DNA from 2 places in the Rhodoferax sp. RT5P35 genome. Region 1 is predicted to be linked to the other one. Evidence: predicted binding sites of a transcription regulator. Region 1 holds the regulator's gene; the other holds the start of a gene.
The links. Region 1 encodes FNR, which switches genes on or off when oxygen is low (the NO sensors DNR and NnrR bind a similar motif). Its sites were predicted from a motif close to TTGATNNNNATCAA; they were not measured.

Region 1 (9,624 bases):
GGCCTGTGGTGGGCCGTTTTTCAGGGCCAATTCGAATCAGTTGAGCAAGAAGGAGAGCGAATTCTGCACAACGATTAAGGTATTTGCTCACCCCCAGGCTGCAGTGCTTCGCATCTTTCGCCAACCCCCTTGCAGGGGGCAACACCGGCAGCCTGGCAAAGCCAGTTCTGCGGTGTTCTTGAAGCAAGCAGGGGCCGCTTATCGCGAGCAGCCTAAATGACGTTGGCTTGACTTGAATCAAAGTCTTTTTGGCCCATCGCTCCGACACTGCCATGAACACAACCGAGGTGACCATGGCTTACACACATACCCAAACCGATCCCCCTGAGGTCTACAGCGACACGGTGGTGCGGCAGTTCTCCCTGATGGCCGTGGTGTGGGGCGTGGTGGGCATGCTGGTGGGGGTGGTCATTGCCTCTCAACTGGCCTGGCCAGAGCTCAACTTTGGCATTCCCTGGCTCAGCTACGGCCGCCTGCGCCCCCTGCACACCAATGCGGTGATTTTTGCGTTTGGCGGCTGCGCGCTGATGGCTACCAGCTTCTTTGTGGTGCAGCGCACCTGCCAGGTCCGGCTGTTCTGCCCGCGCCTGGCCTCTTTCGTGTTCTGGGGGTGGCAGGCAGTGATTGTGGCCGCCGCCATTAGCCTGCCTATGGGCTACACCACCGGCAAGGAATACGCCGAGCTGGAATGGCCCATCGACATCCTGATCACACTGGTGTGGGTGTCGTATGCCATCGTGTTCTTTGGCACGATCGGTCGCCGACGCGTGAAACATATCTACGTGGCTAATTGGTTCTACGGGGCCTTCATCATCGCCGTGGCTTTGTTGCACGTGGTGAACAGCGCCGAGGTGCCCGCAGGCTGGATGAAGTCCTACTCGGCCTATGCCGGGGTGCAGGACGCGATGGTCGAGTGGTGGTACGGCCACAACGCCGTGGGCTTCTTTTTGACCGCCGGATTTTTGGGAATGATGTACTACTTCATCCCCAAGCAGGCCGAGCGGCCGGTGTACTCGTACCGCCTGTCCATCGTGCACTTCTGGGCGCTGATCTTCACCTATATGTGGGCTGGCCCGCACCACCTGCACTACACCGCGCTGCCCGACTGGACGCAGTCGCTGGGTATGGTGTTTTCGCTGATTTTGCTGGCCCCCAGCTGGGGCGGCATGATCAACGGCGTGATGACGCTCTCGGGTGCCTGGCACAAGCTGCGCGACGACCCGATCCTGCGCTTCCTGATCGTTTCGCTGTCCTTCTACGGCATGAGCACGTTTGAGGGTCCGATGATGGCCATCAAGACTGTCAATGCACTCAGCCATTACACCGACTGGACCATTGGCCACGTGCATTCCGGCGCTTTAGGCTGGGTCGGGTTCATCACCATGGGGTCGCTCTACCACCTGATTCCGCGCATGTTTGGCGGCAAGAAAATGCACAGCGTGCCCGCCATCGAGCTGCACTTCTGGATGGCTACCGTCGGCGTTGTGCTCTACATCGCCGCCATGTGGATTGCCGGTGTGATGCAGGGCCTGATGTGGGGCGCGGTGAACACCGACGGCACACTGACCTACACCTTTGTGGAAAGCGTCAAGGCCACCTATCCGTTCTATGTGGTCCGCGTGATGGGCGGCCTGCTGTACTTCAGCGGCATGCTGGTGATGGCCTGGAACGTGTGGATGACGGTCACCCGGGGTCGTTCAGTGCTGGTACCTGTGCCCACTTTTCAAATGGCCCACGCCTGAAAGAACCCCATGGCTGACAAAAAGAAACCCATTGCGTTTTTCTCGCACGAAAAGATCGAGACCAACAACTTTTTGATGATCGTGCTGATCCTGCTGGTAGTCGCCGTGGGCGGGCTGGTGGAGATCGTGCCGCTGTTCTTCCAGAAGTCCACCACCGCGCCGGTCACCGGCCTCAAGCCCTACACCGCGCTGCAGCTGATGGGGCGCGACGTGTACCTGCGCGAAGGCTGCTACGGCTGCCATTCGCAGATGATCCGCCCGTTCCGCGCCGAGACCCTGCGCTACGGCCACTACTCGGTCGCCGGTGAATTTGTCTACGACCACCCGTTCCAGTGGGGCAGCAAGCGCACCGGGCCCGACCTGCAGCGCGTGGGCGGCAAGTACAGCGACGAATGGCACCGCATCCACCTGCACAACCCGCGCGACGTGGTGCCCGAATCCAACATGCCCAGCTACGCCTGGCTGGAAACCGCCCTGGTCGACCCCACCGATGTTGCACCGCGCATGCGGGCCCTGCGCACCGTGGGTGTGCCCTACACCGACGCCGACATTGCCGGTGGTGCGGCTGCGGTGAAGGACAAGACCGAGCAGGACGCGCTCATCGCCTATCTGCAGGTGCTGGGCCGGGCCCTGACCGACCAGCTGGCGGCCAAAGCCGCCGAGAACGTGCCTCCCGCACCCCCTGCTCCAGCCCCCTGAACCTGAAAGCCCCCATGGACGTCACCACCTTGCGCATCGCCGCCACCGTTTGCAGCTTCATCACCTTTATCGGGATCATGGTGTGGGCGTTTTCGCGCCACAACAAGGCGCAGTTTGACGACGCAGCGCAGTTGCCCTTTTTGCAAGACTGATCCCGGAAGGAATTCCCATGAGCGATTTCACGAGCAACTTCTGGTCGGTTTTTATCAGCGCCGTTTCTGTTGTCAGCATCGCCGCCTGCCTGCTTCTGCTGTGGGTTACGGCCCGCAAGAAGGTGCCGTTCCAGAGCGACAACACCACCGGCCATGTGTGGGACGGCGATTTGCGCGAGATGAACAACCCGCTGCCGCTGTGGTGGGTGGGCTTGTTCATCCTGACGGTGCTGTTTGGCGTGGGCTACCTGGTGGCCTACCCCGGCCTGGGCAGCTATGCGGGCACGCTGGGCTGGACCCAGGTGGGCGAGTACAACGCCGAAGTGGCGCAGGCCAACCGCGAGCTGGAGCCGTTGTATGCCAAATTCACAGCCCTCCCGCCGGAGAAGCTGGCCGGCAACGCCCAGGCCATGGCGGTGGGCGAGCGCCTGTTCATGAACAACTGCGCCCAGTGCCACGGCTCGGACGCCCGTGGCAGCAAGGGCTTTCCCAACCTGACCGACGGCGATTGGCTGCACGGTGGCACGCCCGACAAAATCCTGGAAACCATCACCCATGGCCGCATCGGTGTAATGCCGCCCATGGCCGCTGCCGTGGGCACGCCCGACGATGTGAAGAACGTGGCCAACTACGTGCTCAGCCTGTCGGGCAGCCCCAACGATTCGCTGCGTGCCGCTCTGGGCAAGTCCAAATTCTCGGTCTGCGCGGCCTGCCACGGCGTGGGCGGCAAGGGCAACCAGGCCATCGGCGCACCCAATCTGTCGGACGACATCTGGCTGCACGGCTGGGGCGAGGCGGCCATCATCGCCATGGTCAACAACGGCAAAACCAACCAGATGCCCGCCCAAGAGACCAAGCTGACCGAGGCGCAAATCCACGTACTGGCCAGCTACGTGTGGGGCCTATCGAACAAGCCGACACCGTAGGCCATGCGCAAAACCATCCCCATCACCCCGATAGCCGCCGAAGGCGAGGAACTGGTGTCGCTGTACGCGGCCCAGCCCAAGATCTATCCGCGCTCGGTGCAGGGCCTGTTTGCCCGCTGGCGCTGGGGCATGGTGTTGCTGACGCAACTGGTGTTCTACGGCCTGCCGTGGCTGCAGTACGGCGAGCGCCAGGCGGTGCTGCTGGACCTGGCGGCGCGGCGGTTTTATCTGTTTGGCCTGGTGCTGTACCCGCAGGATTTCATCTACCTTACGGGCCTGCTGGTGGTGTCGGCCCTGTCGCTGTTTTTGTTCACCGCCGTGGCCGGGCGGCTGTGGTGCGGCTTTACCTGCCCGCAAACGGTGTACAGCGAGATCTTCATGTGGATAGAGCGCCGCATCGAGGGCGATCGGGGTGCCCGCATGCGCCTGGACGGCGGCCCCCTGTCTGCCCACAAGATCGGCAAGAAGTGGGCCAAGCATGCAGTGTGGATGCTGCTGTCACTGTGGACCGGCTTCACCTTTGTGTCGTATTTCACCCCCACCCAAGACCTGCTGCAGGAGTCGCTGCAGCTGAACTTCGGCTCGTGGGAGGTCTTTTGGGGCCTGTTTTACAGCGCGGCTACCTACGGCAATGCGGGCTTCATGCGCGAGCAGGTATGCAAGTACATGTGCCCCTACGCCCGCTTTCAGAGCGCCATGTTCGACAAGGACACGCTCATCGTCAGCTATGACGCCAACCGGGGTGAGCCGCGCGGTGCCCGTTCCCGCAAAGCCGACCCTGCGGCGCTGGGCCTGGGGTCGTGCGTGGACTGCACCCTGTGCGTGCAGGTCTGCCCCACCGGCATCGACATCCGCCAGGGCCTGCAGTACGAGTGCATCAACTGCGCGGCCTGTGTGGACGTGTGCGATGGGGTGATGGACAAAATGGGCTATGCCCGCGGCCTGATCCGCTTTGCCACCGAGAACGGCATGGCCGGGGGCTGGACGGCCCGCCAGATCCTGCGCAGGGTGCTGCGGCCCCGGGTGCTGGTTTACACCGCGCTGCTATGGACCCTGATGCTGTGCCTGGGCATCAGCCTGGCACTGCGCACCCCGCTGAAGGTGGACGTGGTGCGCGACCGCGCCGCCCTGTCGCGCATTGTGGCCGGGGGCCAGCTAGAGAACGTTTACCGCCTGCAGGTGATGAACGCCACCGAATCGCCCCAGCGCTACACGCTATCGGCCCACGGGCTGGACGGGCTGGCCGGATTGGAAGTTGCATCGGAAACCGAGGTGGAGGTGGGTGCCGTGCAGTCGCGCTGGGTGGCGGTGCGCCTGCACATCCCCTATGGCTCGGCCACGCCGGGTTCGCACCCGGTGGTGTTTGACATCGCCAGTGCCGACGGCAAAGACCGCGTATCCGAGAAATCCACGTTTATCGTGCCCCGCTAATTACTCACCCCCAGGCTGCAGTGCTTCGCATCTTTCGCCAACCCCCCTCGAACCGGTTTACCAAAACCGATTCGACACGCAGGGGGCAACACCAGCAGCCGGGCATTGCCAGTTCTGCGGTGTTTCTGGAAAGTGTGCGTTCTGCCCGCATGCTGGGTGGGGAATAGCTAGATGCCTTGTTCACATTAAGGAGAAAGTCCATGTCTGAAAAAACTTCGCAACCCTGGTGGAAATACGGCCACGTGTGGCTGGTCATCTCCGGCCCGCTGATCGTGGTGGTAGCCGCTCTTGTTACGGCCTGGCTGGCCTTCACCCGGCAAGATCCGGTGCTGGCGCAGGACTATTACCGCCAGGGCCTGGAGATCAACAAGACGCTGGCCCTGCAGGGCACCCTGGCCCCAGCCGAGCAAGCGCGCAACCACGCCGCCACGCCCCCCGGCGCGGTGCGGCAGAAGTAGGCGGGCAGCATGGCAGTACAACGCATCACCAGTGTGCTGTGGTCGGGATTTTTGGGCGCTTGTTTGCTGGAGGGTCTGGTGTTTGCGGTGGTGGACCCTAGCAGCTTGCACTGGCTGGGCCAGCCGCTGGACCTGTCACGCCAGGGCGTGTACAGCCTGTCTTTCTTTGCCTTCTGGGCCGTGGCGGCAATGATCAGCAGCCTGACCCTGCTGGTAGGCTAGCCGGTAGGCGCTGCAACTATAAACAGGGCTGAAGATTAACGATGCGCTTCAAGGCCTCGGCATCGAGGATGCGGATGTGGCGCTGTTTGACCTCCACCATCCCGTCCTCGGCAAACTTGGAGAAGGTGCGGCTCACCGTTTCCAGCTTCAGGCCCAGGTAGCTGCCGATCTCTTCGCGCGTCATGCGCAGCACCAACTCCAGCGGTGAGAAGCCGCGCGCATGCAGGCGCTGCACCAGGTTCAGCAAAAAAGCCGCCAGCCGCTCCTCTGCCCGCATGCTGCCCAGCAGCAGCATCACGCCGTGCTCGCGCACGATTTCGCGGCTCATGATCTTGTGCACATGGCGCTGCAGGGCGTTGACCTCGCGCGACAGTTCTTCGATGCGGTCAAACGGCATCTCGCAGACCTCGGCATCCTCCAGCGCCACCGCGTCGCAGGTGTGCTGGTCGTTGACGATGCCGTCCAGCCCGATGATCTCACCCGCCATCTGAAAACCCGTGACCTGGTCGCGCCCGTCCTCGGTGGTGATGGAGGTTTTGAAAAACCCGGTGCGGATAGCGTACAGCGCGGTAAACGCCTCGCCATTGCGGAACAGCGTGGCCCCGCGTTTGACCTTGCGGCGCACGGCCACCAGATCGTCTATACGGTTTAACTCGTCTTGGTTCAGGCCCAGTGGCATGCACAGCTCACGCAGATTGCAGTTCGAGCAGGCAACTTTGATGGCGATAGGGGTCATGCGCGCAGTAGGGGCTTTTGTAAACAACCATTCTCGCCACAAGCATCTGCAGGCGGCTTGATCTAGGTCAAGTAAGGCGTGCGTCCTTCGCGGCACAGTGCATAGATGCAACCAAAGCGCTTTTTATGACCTGTGTTTCGACTGAACTTTTAAAGCGCTTTGACGTGCCGGGGCCGCGCTACACCTCCTACCCCACCGCCGACCGCTTCGTGGAAGCCTTCCGCGGCGAGGACTACGCCCGCGCCCTGCGCCTGCGCCGGGACACCGCCACCGCTCTGCCGCTGTCGCTCTACGTGCACATCCCGTTTTGCGAATCGCTGTGCTACTACTGCGCCTGCAACAAGATCATCACCAAGCGCCACGAACGCGGCGCGGCCTACCTGCAGTACCTGGAGCGCGAAATGGCCCTGCACACCGCCCAGCTCGGCACGGGCCGGGTGGTCAGCCAGTTGCACCTGGGCGGCGGCAGCCCCACGTTTTTGAGCGATGACGAACTGGCCCAGCTGATGGCCCTGCTGCGCCGCCACTTCAGCCTGGCCCCGGGCGGCGAATACGCCATCGAGGTCGATCCGCGCACCGTGGATGCCACACGGCTGGCGGCCCTGGCGGCGCTGGGCTTCAACCGCCTGAGCTTTGGCGTGCAGGATTTCGATGCCGACGTACAAAAGGCCGTGCACCGCGTGCAGCCCGCCGAGCAGGTGTTTGGGCTGGTGGCCGAAGCCCGCCGCTTAGGCTTCGAATCCATCAACACCGACCTGATCTACGGCCTGCCGCGCCAAACACCCACCTCGTTTGCCCACACGCTGGAGCAGATCGTGGCGCTGCGCCCCGACCGTATCGCCCTGTACGCCTACGCCCACCTGCCCGAGCGCTTCAAGCCGCAGCGCCGCATCCTCAACGCCGAGCTGCCCAGCGGCGCGGCCAAGCTGGCCATGCTGTCGCAGGCGCTGGACGCGCTCATCGGCGCGGGCTACGTTTACGTGGGCATGGACCATTTCGCCCTGCCCAACGACGCGCTGGCCGTGGCCAAGCGCCAGGGGCGGCTGCACCGCAACTTCCAGGGCTACAGCACCCAGCCCGACTGCGACCTGGTCGGCCTGGGCGTGTCGGCCATTGGCCGCATCGGCCCCACCTACAGCCAGAATGCCAAGACCCTGGAGGCCTACTGCGACATGATCGACCAGGGCCAGCTGCCGGTGGTGCGCGGCCTGGCCCTGAACCGCGACGACGTGGTGCGCCGCGCCATCATCATGGCCATTATGTGCCAGGGCATGGTGCAGTTTGAATCCATTGAACTGGCCTACCTGGTGGACTTCAAAGCCACGTTTGCCGCCGAGCTGCAGGCCCTGCAGCCCCTGGTGCAGGCCGGCATGGCCACGGTGGATGCCACCAGCATCCAGGTCACCGCCACCGGCTGGTTCTTTGTGCGCGCCGTGGCCATGGTGTTCGACCGCTACCTGCAAGCCGACCAGAACCGCGCCCGTTTCTCACGGATCATTTAGCACACCCCCAGGCTGCAGTGCTTCGCATCTTTCTCCAACCCCCTTGCAGGGGGCAACACCAGCAGCCTGGCAAAGCCAGTTCTGCGGTGTTTCTGGTGGGCGTGCGTTCTGGCTCCATGCGAGAGGGTAAGTAATGACGATGCAGAACTCCCTGGCCTGGACCGCCCTTCTCATGGGCCTGGCCGGTGGCCCGCATTGCGCGGGCATGTGCGGTGCGGCCTGCGCGGGCGTGGTGCGGGTCGCCGGGGCCCGCCAGGGCATGCTGCAACTGCAGGCCGGGCGCTTGCTGGGCTACACGCTGGCGGGTGCGCTGGCCGCCGCTACCGTCAACACGCTCGCCTGGCTGACGGCACCTGCCGCCGCGCTGCGCCCGGTGTGGACGCTGTTCCACGTGGCGGTGCTGGTCTGGGGCGGCATGCTGCTGGTGCTGGCGCGGCAACCGGTGTGGGTCGATGGCCTGGGACGCAACTTATGGTCGCGGTTGCGGCCCCGGTTGGCAGGCCGGGCCTGGGTGTTCGTGGCCGGGGCCGCCTGGGCGCTCATGCCCTGCGGCCTGCTGTACTCGGCCCTGTTGGTCGCATCCCTCAGCGGCGGCCCGCTGGAGGGCGCGCTGTGCATGGCTTTGTTTGCTCTGGGCAGCAGCATCACCCTGGTGGTCGGACCCTGGCTGTGGGTGCGCCTGCAGGTTTGGCGCAGCCCCCAGCGTAAGGAATGGGGCATGCGGGTGGCGGGTGCGTCACTGGCGGGCGTGGCCGTATGGGCCTTGCTGCACGACATGGACCCGCGGGTTTTGGCGTTCTGCCAAAGTCTTCTGTAAATCAAGGTTGTAGAGAAAACCGCAGCATCCGCTCCCGGTCGAGCCAAAAATCCCGCGTCACCTGGGTCCGCTCTGTGTCTTCATCGGCTATGGGGGCGATGCCCGTCGCACAGTGTGGGAATCAATACGACGCATTCCACCAGATGCCTCATGTGTATTTACCCTACAAAAATATCCTATCCAGGGGGATAGGATAATATGTAGGCATGACCATCCATACCTCACACCCGGACATCATCAAACGACTCAAACGGGCCGAAGGCCATCTCAAAAGCATCATCACTATGATGGAAGAAGGCCGCGCCTGTCTGGACCTTGCCCAGCAGCTCCAGGCTGTAGAAAGTGCTGTCGGCAACGCCAAAAAGGCCTTGGTACATGACCACATTGACCATTGCCTGGAACACGCGATCCGCGATGGCATGCAAAACCCGGATGACACCATCCGCGAATTTAAAGCCATCACCAAATACCTGTAAGACAAAAAATGACGAATTTTTCTACTTTGCTGCAGCAAGGCAACGCGTGGTTGTTTATTCCCAGTGCCATCTTGTTAGGTGCACTCCATGGTCTGGAACCAGGCCACTCCAAGACGATGATGGCGGCCTTCATCATCGCGGTTCGCGGCACAGTGGGACAAGCGGTGTTGCTGGGCCTGGCGGCCACGCTGTCCCACACGGCCATCGTTTGGGCCATTGCGTTGGGCGGCATGTATTTCAGCCAGCAATGGAGCGCAGAAACCAGTGAACCCTATTTGCAAGTTGGTTCTGCTGTGCTCATCATCGGCACGGCCCTGTGGATGTTGTGGCGCACGTGGCGGGAGCAAAAACTTGCCCGCCAAAGCGATGACCATGACCATAACCATGACCATGGCCACGATGAAACCAAGCGAATCGATACCGGCCACGGGGTGGTGCGCCTGGAGGTTTTTGAAGACGGTGT
Region 2 (9,624 bases), on a different contig from region 1:
CTCGTAGTCGGTGTGCGCGCCGATGCCGGGGGCATCCACTGCCTCGGTGTCCACGGGGTAGTGGATCAGCCGCAGCTTGGACGGCGGGCAGGTCACCAGCGCCTCGAACGCGTCTTCGGGCTGGCCCAGCGACAGCGCAAAGCCGCGGAACAACTGCCGTCCCAGCGCAAACACGGCGGCGTAGTAGCGGGCCACGGCTTCTTTGAAGCCCGGCAGATCGGGCCACTTGTTGTTGCCGATGAGGGGCGTACCTGCCAGCACCAGAGGGTGGTCGTCGGGGGCATCGAAGCCAATGTCGAAGGCCTCCTTGTGGTCGGGGCGGCCTTTGGAATAGCGCTCCTCGCCCTCGGGCACATAGCCCTTGTGGCCCCAGGCATCGCCGATGTAGTAGCGCATTTTCCAGTCCATCTGCTGGTCAAACAGCGTGCGGCTGGCCTGGCGCAGCTCGGCCACCAATTCCGGCGCAATCCCGTGGCCGACGATGTAGAAAAAGCCCACCTCGCGGGCGGCATTACCCAAGGCATCCGCCACGGTCTGGCGCTGTGCCAGGTCGTCGCTGTACAGGCCGCTGATATTGATGACGGGCAAGGCGGTGAAATTTCGGGTTCCGGGTTGCATGCTCAGGCTCCTGCGAAAAAAGAAGTGGACTCGGACCAGCGCTCAAAATGCCGCCGCTCTTCTTGCGCCATCCAGCGGTTGACCTGCCAGAGGTCGGCCACCGGGCTTTGGGTGTAGGGCAGTTGATGCATGTAGCCGTCGGCACCGAACTCGGGGGTCAGGGTGCTGGTGGTAGTGCCCTGGGCGCGTTGTGCCGCCCAGATGGATTCCCAAATGCCCTGATGGAAAGCCAGCTCGACCGCGTATTCGGGGGCCGCCGGGTGCGGCACCTGCGGGCCCTGGGCGTAGCCCACGCGGGCCTGCACATGGTGGACACGCTCGATGAAGCTGCTGAGGTCGTCCAGCGGGTCGTCCAGCAACCTCTCGCACACGACCACCCAGTGGCTGATGTCGGCGGTATAGCGCAACTGCGGCAACTGGCGAACGATGTCCAGCGTGACCCAGGGGCTGTACAGCGCGCTGGCGCGGTGGGTCTCAAAAGTGCAGGCCATGCCAACGCTATCGGCCAGGGCCTGGGCCCGGCCCAGAAAGTCCACTTGCTGGGCCAGCGGCCAACGGTCGTTACCGGCCAGCAGGTTCACAAAGCGCGGCGACAGCTCGGCCGCCGCGTCGAAGGCCCGCGCCAGGTACTGCAAATGCACCTCGGGGCCGTCTTGCTGGCGCGGAATCACGTCGGCACCGGTGAACACGGTGGCGATGTAGCCCAGGGCTTCGGCCTGCAGGCTGTTACGCAAGGCCAGCCGCCCTGGCGCGTCGAAGGGCACACGGGCTTCCACACCCACACAACCGGCTTCACGCAGTTGGGCGGCGCATGTGGCCCAGTCGCCTTGCCAGCCCCAGAGAGATCTGAATATGTCGAGTTGCATGGTGAAGCTATCGGTTAGCGGTACGCCACGCCTGGCAGCACACACAGCATTTCATAAAGCAAGTTCGCGGCCAGTTGCGAAGTGTTGCCGCTCACGTCGTAGGGGGGCGACACCTCGACCAGGTCGCAGCCCACGATGTTCAGCCCGCGGCAGCCGCGTACGATTTCCAGCGCCTGGATGGAGGTCAGGCCGCCCACTTCGGGGGTACCGGTACCAGGGGCCCAAGCGGGGTCGATGCCGTCGATGTCGAAGGTCAGGTACACGGGGGTGTCGCCGATCTGGGCGCGCACCTCGGCCATCAGCGGGGCCAGCGACCGGTACCAGCACTGCTCGGCCTGCACCAAACGAAAGCCCTGGTCCACACCCCACTGGAAGTCGCCACTGGAATAGCCCTGGGCGCGCTGGCCGATTTGCACCACTTTTTTGCAGTCCAGCAGGCCCTCTTCCACCGCGCGGCGGAAGGTGGTGCCGTGGGCGATTTTTTCGCCAAACATGTCTTCGTTGGTATCGGTGTGGGCATCTACGTGTACCAGCGCCACCGGGCCATGCTTGCGCGCCACAGCCCGCAGGATGGGCAGGGTAATGGTGTGGTCGCCGCCCAGGGTCATGGGCACCACCGGGTAGGCCATCAGCCGGGTGTAGCTTTCCTCGATGATGCGCACCGACTCCAGCAGGTTGTAGGTGTTGATAGCCACGTCGCCCATGTCGGCCACGCTGAGCGAGTCGAACGGGGCCGCGCCGGTGGCCATGTTGTAGGGGCGGATCATCACGGATTCGGCGCGGATCTGGCGCGGGCCGAACCGGGTGCCAGCGCGCAGCGAGGTGCCGATGTCCAGCGGCACGCCGATGAAGGCGGCATCCAGGCCCTCGGCGCTGTCCATGGCGGGCAGCCGCATCATGGTGGTGCGACCGGCAAACCGGGGCATCTCGTTGCCGCTTTGGGGTTGGTGCAAAACTTTGGACACGCTGTAAGACCTTTCCGTGGGGCAACACGGCTGCGTGCTGCAATGGTCCGCACTTTAGCCACTACGGGTTGTGGAAAAATAGCAGTAAACAAATAATCAGTTGCCCGTTTCCATAACTAACAAGGCAAGGTTTACCTATGGCACAAGCTGCTGATCTCAAGCTGTTGCGCATTTTTGCGGCCGTGGCCCGCCACCAGGGTTTTGCCAAGGCGCAGCAGGAGCTGAACCTAACCACCTCGGCCATCAGCACCTACATGACGCAGCTGGAAGCCGATGTGGGCTTCTCGCTATGCCGGCGCGGGCGCGGTGGCTTCGCGCTGACCGCCAAAGGCGAGCTGCTGCTGTCGGAAACCCTGCGGATGCTGGGCGAGCTGGACAGCTTTGCGCTGTATACCCGGTCGCTCAAGGGCGAGCTGGGCGGCACGCTGAAGATGGGTGTGCTCGACACCACGGTGACCGATGTGTCGCTGCCGCTGGCCCAAGCCATCGGGGTGTTTTCCAGCCGCTTCCCCGGCATGCACCTGAGCCTGCTGATCCGCAGCCCCTACGAGCTGCAAAAAGGCGTGCTGGACAACGAGCTGGACATTGCCGTGGGTTTCTTTCCGGCCAAGGCCAACGGCCTGGTCTACCACCCGCTGTACCGTGAGCAGCAGTGGCTGTACTGCAGCGACCGGCACCCCTGCTTTGCGCAAAAGCACATCCTGCCCGCGGTGGTGTCGGAGCTGAACGTGGTGGGCCGCAGCTACTGGAGCCAGACCGAGCTGGGCCGCCACGGCTTCAAACGCAGCGTGGCCACGGTGGAAAGTATGGAAGCCCAGTTGATCCTGATTTTGTCGGGCGGCTATGTGGGCTACCTGCCCGAGCACTACGCCCAATCGTGGGTGGACCAAGGGCGTTTGAAGGTGCTGCTACCCGCCGAATTTGGTTACCAGTCGCAGTTCTCGCTGGCCCTGCGCAGGGGCCGCAGCCGCGAACTGCCACTGCAGGCCATGCGCGAATTGCTGCAGCCTGCGAAAGCGGTGGCACGGCAGTTGGGGTCCACCGGCAGATCCAAAACATGATGCAGCATGTTTTAGGCATCTTGCGCTTATTCCATAAGCACAAGAAGCTACATACAAAACATGGGCCGTAAAGGCAACTGTTGGGATAACGCGGTGATGGAACGCTTCTTCCTGCACCTCAAGATTGGAACGGGTCTGGCAGCGTAACCATGCCAACCTTGCCGAAGTACAGGCCGATATTGCCGACTACATCGTGGGCTTCTAAAACCTGTCAAGCTGCATTCCAAAGCAGAGCAGGCCATCGACTCCACGCACCGAGCCGCCAACCCAGACCTCATTGCAGCAGCGCCGCGATCCACACGACCAGCACAGCCGGCATCGCCGCCATGCAGGATGCCAAGAGCATGTCTCCGGTGACCTCCAGCCCACTGCACTTTCAAAATCAACGCGAAACCTTGACATAGATCAGTCTGCGCAATGGCGGCCTGGGCAACATTAGTACAGGTACCAAATCACCCCCATTACGTCAACGCGAGATATTCCCCCATGAACGCAATCGCAGCAAGCTCGATTCCACAGCCGCGCGCCGCAACGCACGCGCCAGGTACCCTGGGCCTCAGTCTGCTGGTAGCCCTGGTGGTGGGTTCCATCGTTGGCAGCGGCATCTTCGGGTTGCCGCAAAACATGGCGGCAGGCGCGGGTGCGGGGGCCATCTTGATAGGCTGGGGCATCACCGGCGTGGGCATGCTCACCCTGGCCCGCGTGTACCAAATCCTGTCGTTGCGCAAGCCGGAACTGGACAACGGCGTGTACGCCTATGCCCGGGCCTTGTCCGGCGAATACGTGGGCTTCAACTCGGCCTGGGGCTACTGGATCAGCGCCTGGATTGGCAACGTAGGCTATCTGGTGGCCGCCTTTGGCGCGCTGGGCTACTTCTTTCCGGTGCTGGGCGAGGGCAATACGCCTGCCGCCGTGCTGGCGGCGTCGGTCGCGCTGTGGGTGATCCATGCACTGGTGCTGCGCGGCATACAGGGTGCGGCGGTGCTGAACGCCGTGGTTACGCTGGCCAAGGTGATACCGCTGCTGCTGTTCATCGTGCTGGTGGCCATGGCTTTTCAGGTGGATACCTTCCGGCTCGACTTCTGGGGCGATGCCAAACTGGGCTCGGTGCTGGACCAGGTCAAGAGCACCATGCTGGTCACGGTGTGGGTATTCATCGGCATCGAAGGGGCCAGCGTCTACTCGGCCCGGGCCCGTGAACGCAAGGATGTGGGCCGCGCCACCGTCATCGGCTTCTTGCTATGCCTGCTGCTGCTGATGGCGGTATCGCTGCTGTCGCTGGGTATCACCACCCAGCCTGAATTGGCCGCACTGAAAAACCCGTCGATGGCCGGCGTGCTGGAGAAAGCGGTGGGCACCTGGGGCGCGGTAGCCATCACCCTGGGCTTGATCGTGTCCGTCGGCGGCGGCTTCCTGGCCTGGACACTGCTGGCGGCAGAGTCGCTGTTCACCCCGGCCGGCGGCGGTGTCATGCCGTCCTGGCTGGCGAAGCAAAACCCCAAAGGCGTCCCCGCCAATGCCCTGTGGCTGACCAACGGCATGGTGCAGCTGTTTTTGCTGGTTACGCTGTTCTGGAAGGCCTCCTACCTGGCGCTGATCTCGCTGTCTACGGCGATGATTCTGGTGCCGTATCTGTTCAGCGCCGTTTACGGCCTGCTGCTGGCGTGGCGCGGCGAGGGGCCGCGCGCCGCGCAGCACCGCAGCGACATCGCCGTCACCGGCCTGGCCATGGTGTATTGCCTCTGGCTGCTGTACGCCGCCGGGCTGAAGTATTTGCTGCTCAGCGCCCTGCTCTACGCACCGGGTGCGGTGCTGTACATCGTGGCCAAACGCCAGCGCTCCGAGCAGGCATTCACCCCCTGGGAATGGCTGGTGCTGGCGCTGCTGGTGGCGCTGGCCCTGGTTGCCGCCTATCTGCTCAGCATGGGCCAACTCAGCTTATAGATCTGGACAAAACACCATGACAACCCCTTCCAAAGGCTTGCACTCCGAAGTTGGCCGCCTGCGCAAAGTGCTGGTCTGCCGCCCCGGCCTGGCGCAAAAGCGCCTGACCCCCGCCAACTGCCACGACCTACTGTTTGACGATGTGCTGTGGGTGGCGCAGGCCCGCAACGACCACGATGCCTTCACCTCGGCCATGGCAGAGCGCGACGTGGAAGTGCTAGAGCTGCACGACCTGCTGGCCGATACGGTCGCCATTCCCGCCGCCCGCACCTGGCTACTGGACCGCAAGCTCAGCCCCGACTTTGTGGACGCTGAAACCGCCGCGCAATTGCGCCCCTGGCTGGAAGCGCTGCCACCCGCACTGCTGGCCCAGCACCTGATCGGCGGTGTGGCCCGGGCCGAGCTGCCATTTGAGCTGGACGGCCTGCTGGCCCGCTGCGCCAGCCCCGCCGACCTGCTGCTGCCACCACTGCCCAACACCTTGTTCACCCGCGACAACAGCTGCTGGATTGGCTCGGGCGTGGTGCTCAGCCCCATGTACTGGCCAGCCCGCCGCCAGGAAACGCTGCTGATGGCGGCGGTGTACCGCTTCCATCCCCTATTTGCAGGACGCGTCACCGAATGGTGGGGCGACCCTGACACAGACCACGGCCTGGCCTCGCTGGAAGGTGGCGATGTGATGCCGGTGGGCCACGGCGTGGTACTGGTCGGCATGGGCGAACGCAGCTCGCCACAGGGTGTCAGCCAATTGGCCCGGCGCCTGTTTGCGCAGGGTGCGGCCACCCATGTGCTGGCCGCGCAGTTGCCCAAATCGCGTGGCGCCATGCACCTGGATACCGTGTTCAGTTTTTGCGATGTGGACCTGGTGACGGTGTTTCCTGACGTGGTGAATGCCATCCGCGTGCACAGCCTGCGCCCCGGAAAAACCAAGGGCACGCTGGACGTGCGCACCGAGACCCAGCCGTTTCTGGAAGTGGTCGCCGCAGCCATCGGCCTGCCCCGGCTGCGCAGCGTCGCCACCGGCGGCGACAGCTACGAGGCCGAGCGCGAACAGTGGGACGACGGCAACAACCTGTTGGCGCTGGCCCCTGGCGTGGTCATGGCCTACAACCGCAACACCTACACCAACACCTTGCTGCGCAAGGCCGGGGTGGAAGTCATCACCGTACCCAGCGGCGAACTGGGGCGTGGGCGGGGCGGCAGCCACTGCATGTCCTGCCCGATCGAACGCGACCCTATCTAACCAGAGAACCCCCCATGGCCTTCAACCTCCGCAACCGCAGCCTGCTGACGCTGCAAGACTTCAGTCCCGACGACATCCGCTACTTGCTGGACCTGGCCGCCGACCTGAAACGCGCCAAGACGGCCGGCACGGAACACCCCCGGCTGCAGGGCAAAAACATTGCGCTGATCTTTGAAAAAGCCTCCACCCGCACCCGCTGTGCTTTTGAGGTGGCGGTACACGACCAGGGCGGCCACGTAACCTACATCGACTCGGTCGGCTCGCAAATGGGCCATAAGGAATCGCTGAAAGACACGGCCCGGGTGCTGGGCCGCATGTACGACGGCATCGAGTACCGGGGCTTTCACCAAAGCGTGGTGGAAGACCTGGCGCGCTTCTCCCACGTGCCGGTGTGGAACGGCCTGACCGACGAAGCCCACCCCACCCAGGTGTTGGCCGACCTGCTGACCATGCAGGAGTTTGGCGAAAAGCCGCTGCACGAACTGTCGTTCTGCTACCTGGGCGATGCCCGCTTCAACATGGGCTGTTCATTGCTGATTGGCGGCACGCAGATGGGCATGGACGTGCGCATCGCCGCCCCCAAAGAGCTGCAGCCGCCGGCCGCGCTGGTGGCGCAAATGCGTGAACTGGCCCGCAGCACCGGCGCCCGCATCAGCCTGGAGACCGACCCGCTCAAAGCCGTGGCGCTGGCCGATTTTGTCTATACCGATGTCTGGGTTTCCATGGGCGAGCCCGACGAGGTGTGGAAGAAACGCATCGACCAGCTGCTGCCCTACCAGGTCAATGCCGCGCTGATGCAGGCCACGCACAAGCCGCGCTCGCGCTTCATGCACTGCCTGCCCGCCTTCCACAACCTGGACACCGAGGTAGGCCGCCAAGTCCACGAGCGCTATGGCCTGAGCGAGATCGAGGTGACCGACGAAGTCTTCGAGTCCGATGCTTCCATCGTTTTCAGCCAGGCCGAAAACCGATTGCACACCATCAAGGCGGTTCTCGTGGCCACGCTGGCATGAAGATCGTCGTAGCCTTGGGCGGCAATGCGCTGCTGCGGCGCGGCCAGGCGCTGAGCGCCGACAACCAGTTGGCCAATATCCGCCGCGCCGCCACCCAGCTGGCCCGCATCGCCCACACGCACACACTGGTGCTGACCCACGGCAACGGACCGCAAGTGGGTTTGCTGGCGCTGCAGTCCGCCGCCTATACCGCTATGGACAGCGCCGTGGAAAGCTATCCGCTGGACGTGCTCGGGGCCGAGACCGAGGGCATGATAGGCTACCTGCTGGAGCAGGAGCTGGCCAACCTGCTGCCCGCCACGCGCGCCATCACCACGCTGCTGACGCGGGTGGAGGTCGATCCGCTCGACCCCGCCTTTGCCCATCCCAGCAAACCCATAGGCCCGGTGTACACCGCCAGCCAGGCGGCGCAGCTGGCAGCCGACAAGGGCTGGAAGATGGCCGCTGACGGCGACAGCATGCGGCGCGTGGTCGCGTCCCCCCAGCCGCTGCGCGTGCTGGGGCTGGACGCCATCCGCTGGCTGCTGGAACACGACGCGCTGGTGATTGCAGCGGGCGGCGGCGGCATCCCCGTCGCCAAGGGTGCCGACGGCCACAGCCTGCGGGGCATGGAGGCGGTCATCGACAAAGATTTGTGCAGCAGTCTGCTGGCGCGCGAACTCCATGCCGACTGCCTGGTGATCGCCACCGATGTGGCCGCCGTCTACCTCGACTGGGGCCAGCCCAACCAGCGCGCCCTGGGCAAAGTCACACCGCAAGAGTTGGCGCAGCACAGCTGGCCCGCCGGGTCGATGGGGCCCAAGGTGGCGGCCGCCTGCGCCTTCGTCGTCGCCACCGGGCGCCGCGCCGTGATCGGATCGCTGGACGATATCGAAGCCCTGCTGGCCGGCAGCGCAGGCACCCAGGTCCGCCCCGACCCGGTGGGAAAGCCGCCCCGCCGTGATTTATAGAAAAAATGCCTCTAGCGCAGTATCCACCTGCGCTATATGCCATATAAAACATAGCAAATATAAACTGCATAAACACGCCTTGCTGGTGGCGGCCTTGCTTCTGGCGGGCTGCGCGTCGATGGCGCCGCCGTATGCAAGGCCCGCATTAACGGTCGCCGGCCGCTATGGCCTCGACACCGCACCAGACGGCGCGCAAGCCGCAGCCACTGGCTGGCGCGACTACTTCCGCGAGCCCGCGCTGCAAAGTCTGATCGCCCAGGCGCTGGCCAATAACCGCGACCTGCGCGTCGCTGTGCTGCGGGTCGATGAAGCCCGCGCCGCCTACGGCATCCAGCGTGCAGATGCCTACCCCACCTTGGCAGCCCAGGCCAGCGCCAGCCGCTCGCGCACCCCGGCGGACCTGAGCTTTACCGGCAAGCCGCTGCTGGGCAGCCAATACCAGGTGGGGCTGGGCATGGCCAGTTGGGAGATCGATTTTTGGGGCCGGGTGCGCAGCCTGCAAGACGCCGCACTGCAGAGCTACCTGGCCACCGATGCGGCCCGCCAGGCGGCCACCATCGCCCTGGTCGCCCAGGTGGCGAACAGCTACTTGGCCCTGCGCGAGCTGGACGAGCGCATCGCCCTGGCCCGGCAAACCACCACCAGCCGGGCCGAGAGCCTGCGCATCTTCCAGCGCCGGGTAGCAGTGGGTGCGACCTCGCGGCTGAACCTGACGCAGGTGGAGACGCTCTTCACCCAGGCCCAGGCACTGGCGGTTCAGCTGCAACAAGCCCGCGCCAGCCAGATGCACGCGCTCACGCTGCTGGTGGGCACACATGGCGAGCTCACTTACACAGCCGGTTCACCCGGCATGGCGCTGGAGCTGCGTGCCGGCCTGCCGTCCGACCTGCTGCTGCTGCGCCCCGACATCCTGGCCGCCGAGCACCAGCTCCAGGCCGCCAACGCCAACATCGGTGCCGCACGC

Region 2: a site for FNR is predicted at 3,906-3,919, ahead of arcD (arginine-ornithine antiporter). Genes of this name have one in related genera too.

Annotation. Positions count from the first base shown of each region.
Region 1 covers NZ_JBWMAX010000004.1:115,208-124,831, reverse strand. Annotated here, with positions in the region: gene ccoS (cbb3-type cytochrome oxidase assembly protein CcoS) at 1-78, shown strand, start outside; gene ccoN (cytochrome-c oxidase, cbb3-type subunit I) at 273-1,742, shown strand; gene ccoO (cytochrome-c oxidase, cbb3-type subunit II) at 1,752-2,441, shown strand; gene AC097L_RS07220 (cbb3-type cytochrome oxidase subunit 3) at 2,456-2,593, shown strand; gene ccoP (cytochrome-c oxidase, cbb3-type subunit III) at 2,611-3,519, shown strand; gene ccoG (cytochrome c oxidase accessory protein CcoG) at 3,523-4,950, shown strand; gene AC097L_RS07205 (FixH family protein) at 5,151-5,408, shown strand; gene AC097L_RS07200 (hypothetical protein) at 5,418-5,630, shown strand; gene fnr (fumarate/nitrate reduction transcriptional regulator Fnr) at 5,647-6,366, opposite strand; gene hemN (oxygen-independent coproporphyrinogen III oxidase) at 6,492-7,868, shown strand; gene AC097L_RS07185 (sulfite exporter TauE/SafE family protein) at 8,002-8,685, shown strand; gene AC097L_RS07180 (metal-sensing transcriptional repressor) at 8,892-9,161, shown strand; gene AC097L_RS07175 (nickel/cobalt efflux protein RcnA) at 9,170-9,624, shown strand, end outside.
Region 2 covers NZ_JBWMAX010000006.1:6,071-15,694, forward strand. Annotated here, with positions in the region: gene AC097L_RS10640 (isopenicillin N synthase family dioxygenase) at 1-618, opposite strand, end outside; gene AC097L_RS10645 (sugar phosphate isomerase/epimerase family protein) at 621-1,484, opposite strand; gene speB (agmatinase) at 1,499-2,410, opposite strand; gene AC097L_RS10655 (LysR family transcriptional regulator) at 2,587-3,510, shown strand; partial or broken gene AC097L_RS10660 (IS3-like element ISKpn18 family transposase) at 3,544-3,712, shown strand; gene arcD (arginine-ornithine antiporter) at 3,997-5,454, shown strand; gene AC097L_RS10670 (arginine deiminase) at 5,471-6,697, shown strand; gene argF (ornithine carbamoyltransferase) at 6,712-7,710, shown strand; gene arcC (carbamate kinase) at 7,707-8,660, shown strand; gene AC097L_RS10685 (efflux transporter outer membrane subunit) at 8,746-9,624, shown strand, end outside.